One region of the Eubacterium sp. AM46-8 genome, then DNA from elsewhere that is predicted to be linked to it. Evidence: a T-box and tRNA genes for the amino acid it is inferred to sense, from the RefSeq annotation. Region 1 holds a T-box; the other holds one or more tRNA genes.
What was found. The T-box of region 1 lies ahead of thrS (threonine--tRNA ligase). A T-box ahead of a tRNA ligase gene usually reads a tRNA of that ligase, here a tRNA-Thr.
Positions count from the first base shown of each region.

Region 2: it encodes a tRNA-Thr, which carries the amino acid that the T-box ahead of thrS (threonine--tRNA ligase) is inferred to sense. The anticodon was not compared.

Region 1 covers NZ_QSEU01000019.1:12,827-16,259, reverse strand. Annotated here, with positions in the region: gene thrS (threonine--tRNA ligase) at 1-1,694, opposite strand, end outside; T-box leader at 1,915-2,120, opposite strand; gene DW963_RS11970 (PTS sugar transporter subunit IIC) at 2,201-3,295, opposite strand; gene DW963_RS13340 (hypothetical protein) at 3,421-3,433, opposite strand, start outside.
Region 2 covers NZ_QSEU01000015.1:63,025-66,457, reverse strand. Annotated here, with positions in the region: gene rlmB (23S rRNA (guanosine(2251)-2'-O)-methyltransferase RlmB) at 16-756, shown strand; gene sigH (RNA polymerase sporulation sigma factor SigH) at 767-1,378, shown strand; tRNA gene DW963_RS10480 (tRNA-Thr) at 1,407-1,478, shown strand; gene DW963_RS10475 (adenylosuccinate synthase) at 1,521-2,816, shown strand; gene deoC (deoxyribose-phosphate aldolase) at 2,966-3,433, shown strand, end outside.

The DNA.
Region 1 (3,433 bases):
GTTGACTTCTGCTCTCCGTGAAGTCTGTAACTTACAGTTCCATCTGCTGCTTCATTCTTACCAAGTACAATAAGGTAAGGAATCTTCTTAACCTGAGCTTCTCTTACTCTGTATCCAAGCTTTTCTGCTCTCTCATCAATCTCAACTCTGATTCCATTATCAGCAAGATAATCATAGAGACCATGTGCATAAGCATTTAACTCCTCATCTTCATTCTTAACTGGAAGAATTGTAGCCTGTACAGGAGCAAGCCATAATGGAAGGTTGCCCTTTGTCTCCTCAAGTATATAAGCCATGAATCTGTCAAGAGAACCAAGGATAGCTCTGTGAAGAACTACAGGTGTCTTTCTCTGTCCATCTTTATCAATGTATGTTAAGTTGAACTTAGATGGAAGACAGAAATCAAGCTGACATGTTGATAAAGTATATTCATTACCGATAGCAGGCTTAACATTAACATCAAGCTTAGGTCCGTAGAATGCAGCCTCTCCGATTTCCTCTGTGTACTCAATTCCGATATCATTAAGAACCTTTCTTAATGCGTTCTCAGCATTGTTCCACATTTCATCATCATCATGATACTTTACCTTATCCTCTGGATCTCTTAATGAGAGAACACAGCGGTAATCTGTAATATTGAAATCCTTGTATGTCTCAAATATAAGGTCTACAACCTTGGCAAATTCTGACTCAATCTGCTCTGGTGTTACGAAAAGATGGGCATCATTCTGACAGAAATGTCTTCCTCTCTCAATACCCTTTAATGTTCCACTTGCCTCAAATCTGAAGTCATGTGCAATCTCACCAATTCTTATAGGAAGATCCTTGTAAGAATGCATTTTATTAGCATATATCATCATGTGATGAGGGCAGTTCATTGGTCTTAAGACAAATGATTCGCCTTCAACTTCCATAGCTGGGAACATGTTTTCCTTGTAGTGATCCCAGTGGCCTGATGTCTTGTAAAGATTAACTGTACCAACACATGGTGTCATTACATGAAGGTATCCAAGCTTTCTTTCCTTGTCCTTAATGTAATTCTCAAGCTCCTGCCATACTGTATATCCCTTTGGTAAGAACATTGGAAGTCCACGGCCAATTAAGTCATCTGACATGAAAAGTTCCATTTCTTTGCCAATCTTTCTGTGGTCACGTTCCTTTGCTTCCTCAAGAAGCTTAAGATGTTCTTCAAGCTCCTCAGCTGTTGGGAAACATACACCATAGATTCTCTGCATTACATGATTGTTAGCATCGCCCTTCCAGTATACACCAGAATATTTAACAAGCTTGAAATTCTTACAGAGCTTAGTATTATCAACATGAGGTCCACGGCAGAGGTCTGTGAAATCGCCCTGGTCATATACTGTAATGTTGCCATCTTCAAGACCGCTTATAAGGTCAAGCTTATACATATCATCCTTGAACATCTCAAGGGCTTCTTGCTTAGAAACTTCTCTTCTGTATATCTTCTTGCCTTCCTTGCAGATTTTCTTCATTTCTTTTTCGATAGCTTCAATAACTTCGTCATTGATTACATTATCTCCAAGGTCTATATCATAATAGAATCCCTCTTTTACTACTGGGCCAACCCAGAACTTAGCATGTGGATATAAATGCTTAACTGCCTGTGCCATAACATGTGCACATGAATGATTAAGAGTATTCAGTCTTTCATCTTCCTTAAAATTAACCATGATAAATCTCCTTTTGTGTTAATATTTTTGTTGCTATTCTCATCGCTGCTTGTGCTCGTAGCTCATGTTCCAGAGCTTCGCTCTGTCACTGTCGCGGTGCTCCTCGAATATCCATGCAAAGTCCACACCCTGTGCAAGCACAGCTGTTGACTTTCCCTGTATATTCTCATCGCTACTCGCGCAAAAAAGCCCCTTATACAGTGGCTTTCCAGCTTGCTGTATAAGGGGCGAATATTCAATCCGCGGTTCCACCCTTATTATTCTCTAAATCAGGAGAACATCTCATTATGATTATAACGGAATCACCGTGCCGTATTGGGGCCGCTCAGAGGTGGTTTTCCCATATCCGTATTCTAAAGCACTTCCACCATATATGCTTCTCTCTGTAGAACCGTAACATAGTACTCTTCTCGTCAACACTTTGATTAAAAGTATATTTCAAAAGCTACCTGATGTCAACCTTTTAATCACAGATTTTATATTCAATTTTTAATTCAATTTTCATTTTAAGACAATTTCATATCTCCATCTTTAACCCAGCCAATCTTCTTAAGAAGCATATTAATAAGCGGGCAAAGAACTGCCGGAAGAACAAATGATATAAGTATCATTCCAGCCCAGTCAAATCCTGTAATTGCTGCCTTAGTTCCATTGGTAATGTCATTTACCCAGCCTGAATATACTCCAATCTGACCGACAAATCCGCAAGTTCCCATACCGGATGATACCGGAGTACCATTCATCTGCAGCTTGAACAAGCATGTTGCCATAGGACCTGTAATTGCAGACGTAACTATCGGTGCAATCCATATTCTCGGATTCTTAATGATATTTCCCATCTGAAGCATTGATGTACCAATTCCCTGAGATACAAGTCCGCCCCAGCGGTTTTCATTAAACGACATAACCGCAAAGCCAACCATCTGTGCGCAACAGCCTGCAACTGCTGCTCCACCCGCAAGTCCTGTAAGTCCAAATGCAGCACATATAGCTGCAGATGATATAGGAAGTGTAAGCGCAATTCCAACAAGTACTGATACCGCAATTCCCATAAGGAAAGGCTGGAGATTAGTTGCAAGCATAATAAGCTCGCCAATCTTCATTGCCGCTTTTCCTAAAGCCGGAGCGATAAGAGCTGCAACGCCTGTTCCAACACCTATAGTAACAAGCGGTGTAACAAGAATATCTACCTTAGTTTCTTTAGAAATCATTTTACCTGCTTCTGCTGCAATAATTGCAACAAAATATACCGCAAGCGGACCGCCCGCACCACCAAGTGCATTAGATGCAAATCCAACAGTTATGAGTGAAAACAGCACAAGTGGAGGACATTTCAGCGCATAACCAATAGCAACTGCCATTGCCGGTCCACTCATTGCTGACGCAAGCCCTCCAACTGTATAATTTACGCCACTCACTGTTGCCACAGTATTAGTAAGAAAACCGATATGTAACTGTGTTCCCAGTGTATTAAGAATTGTTCCTATAAGCAGCGAGCAAAACAGTCCCTGTGCCATCGCTCCCAGTGCGTCAATTCCATACCTTTTAACTGAAACTTCAATATCCTTGCGTTTCAGAAAAGATTTAAATTTCTCCCACATAAATAGACCTCACTTTTTATAAATTTTCACTATGATAGCATATTATGTGGGATTTGTGAATTGTTCGCAGCTGATAATAAATTAATGTTTATCATAAAGCAATGCTTATTAGAATGTACTCCTTACTAGAAAGTGATG
Region 2 (3,433 bases), on a different contig from region 1:
ATTAAGGAGAAATATATGAGATACAATGAATTAACATTTCAGGGAAGAAATGCTGTATTAGAGGCATTCCGCTCTGGTAAAACTATTGATAAGCTTTTTATTCTTGACGGCTGTCAGGATGGACCAATAAAGAGTATTGTCAGAGAAGCAAAGAAAACAGATGCAATTATCAATTATGTTGATAAGGAAAGACTCGACAGACTTGCAGGAACAGGACATCATCAGGGAGTTGTTGCCATTGGTGCAGCTTATGAATATGCAGAGGTTGAGGATATACTTGCAGCAGCTAAGGAAAAGGGAGAAGATCCATTTATATTCATTCTTGATGAGATAGAGGATCCTCACAATCTTGGTGCTATTATAAGAACTGCTAACCTTGCAGGTGCACATGGAGTTATTATTCCTAAGAGAAGAGCTGTCGGACTTACAGCAACTGTAGCCAAGACATCAGCGGGCGCGATTAATTACACACCTGTAGCCAAGGTTACTAATATTTCACAGACAATCGAGGAACTTAAGAAGCAGGGACTCTGGTTTGTATGCGCTGATATGGGCGGGGAGACAATGTATAATCTTAATCTCAAAGGACCTATCGGCCTTGTTATAGGTAATGAGGGCAATGGAGTAAGCCGTCTTGTTAAGGACAAATGTGATTTCATCGCATCAATTCCTATGAAGGGTGATATTGATTCCTTAAATGCCTCAGTTGCAGCAGGTGTTCTTGCATACGAAATAGTCCGTCAGAGACTTAATTAGGGAGTTTTTTATGAAATATTTGGAAGAGTATCCTGATGAAGAGCTTATTGATATGTACAGGGCAGGTGATGAGCAGGCAATTGAGTACATATTTGAAAGATATAAGTATATAGTGCGAAAGAAAGCAAAGGCCATGTTTCTTGCCGGAGGAGACAGTGATGATTTAATTCAGGAGGGAATGATAGGTCTTTATAAGGCTGTCCGTGACTATGATAAGCAAAAGGATGCTTCTTTCATGACATTTGCAGGGATGTGCATAAACAGGCAGATTCTTAATGCAGTTACAGCTTCTAACAGAAAGAAGAATACACCACTTAATACATATGTTTCTTTTGATGAGCCGGTCAATCCAGAGGATGATTCTCAGGTAAAGCTGGTGGATGTACTAAAGTCTGATAAGGAACAGAATCCGGAAAGACTTTTTATTGATCAGGAAAATGCTGAAAGCTTAGAAGATAAATTATACAGCGTGCTAAGTGATTTTGAGAAAAATGTACTGGAATTATATATGTCTGGAAAAGATTATATAGCTATTGCGCAGATGCTTGATAAGCCGCCAAAATCTATAGATAATGCTATACAAAGGATAAGGAATAAAGTTGACAAAATAACCAACCTATAATATTATGAATAGGTGTGTTAAGACACATGCTATTGTAGCTCAGGGGTAGAGCACTTCATTGGTAATGAAGAGGTCACGGGTTCAATTCCCGTCAATAGCTTAATTTAATGTTTGTGTTTTTTAAAACAGATTGGAGGACGCTATGGTAAAAGCTATTGTAGGTGCTAACTGGGGTGATGAAGGAAAAGGTAAGATTACTGATATGCTTGCCGAAGAATCAGACATCATCGTAAGATTCCAGGGAGGAGCTAATGCGGGACATACTATTATTAATGATTATGGAAAGTTCGCGCTTCATCTTTTACCTTCGGGAGTTTTCTATAACCATACAACAAGTGTCATTGGCAACGGCGTAGCTCTTAATATTCCATATCTTGTTAAGGAATTAAAGAGCCTTACAGACCGTAATGTACCAATGCCTAAGATTCTTGTATCAGACAGGGCACAGATTCTTATGCCATATCATGTTGCATTTGATACATATGAAGAAGCAAGACTTGCTGGTAAATCATTTGGTTCTACCAAGTCAGGTATTGCTCCATTCTATTCAGATAAGTATGCTAAGATTGGTTTCCAGGTTAATGAATTATTTGGAGATGAGCAGGAACTTAAGGAAAAGATTGCCAATGTATGTACATTAAAGAATGTTATGCTTGAGCATCTCTATCATCAGCCACTTCTTAATGAAGAAGAGATATTTAATACTCTTATGGAATATAAAGAGATGGTTGAACCATATGTATGTGATACATCAGCATTTTTACATCAGGCACTTAAAGACGGAAAGAAGATTTTACTTGAGGGTCAGTTAGGTTCTCTTAAGGATACTGACCATGGTATATATCCAATGGTAACTTCATCATCAACATTAGCTCCTTATGGTGCTATTGGTGCTGGTATTCCGGCTGCATCAATTACAGATGTTGTTACAGTTGTTAAGGCATATTCTTCAGCAGTTGGTGCCGGAGCATTTGTAAGCGAAATCTTTGGTGATGAGGCAGATGAACTCAGGCGCAGAGGTGGAGACGGTGGTGAATTCGGAGCTACTACAGGACGTCCTAGAAGAATGGGATGGTTCGATGCAGTTGCTACACGTTATGGTGTAAGAATGCAGGGAACAACAGAGGTTGCTCTTACAGTTCTTGATGTACTTGGATATCTTGATGAGATTCCAATGTGTGTTGGATATGAGATAGATGGAAAGATTACTAAGGATTTCCCAACTACTCCACAGCTTGAGAAGGCTAAGCCGGTATTAAAGACTATGCCAGGCTGGAAGTCAGATATCAGAGGAATTACTAACTATGAAGAGCTTCCTGTCGAGTGCCGTAACTATATTGAGGCTATTGAGCAGGAAATTGAAGCCCCTATCACAATGGTATCTAATGGTCCTGGAAGACATGAGATTATCCACAGAAAGAGTAAATTTTCTAAATAATAACATTTAACATTACCGTATCTGCAGTACAACAGTTTTGCAGATACGGTCTTTTTATAGGTAATTGGAGGTAAATCCCTCTCCTCACCTGAGGGGAATGTGCTTACAATAAGCACATGGATTTTGCTTCGCAAAACAAGGAGGAATATATGAAGTTTAATAAATATTTTGACCACACTAACTTAAAGCCGGAAGCGACTAAGGATGATATCCGTACATTATGTGAAGAAGCAAAAAAGTATGATTTTGCATCAGTATGTGTTAATGGAATGTATACAGCATTTGCAAAAGAATGTCTTTCCGGAAGTGATGTTAAGACATGTGTTGTTGTTGGATTTCCGCTGGGAGCTATGAGTACAGACGTAAAGGCTTATGAGACTAAGAAAGCCGTAGAAGATGGTGCAGATGAGATTGATATGGTTATTCCTGTAGGACTTCTTAAAGCAGGTGAATATGATGCTGTGTATGAGGATATTAAGGCAGTAAGGGATGCATGTGCAGGAAAGGTTTTAAAGGTTATATTCGAGAACTGTCTTCTGACTGATGAGGAGAAGATTAAGGCGTGCGAACTGTCTGTTAAGGCAGGAGCTGATTATGTCAAGACTTCAACAGGATTC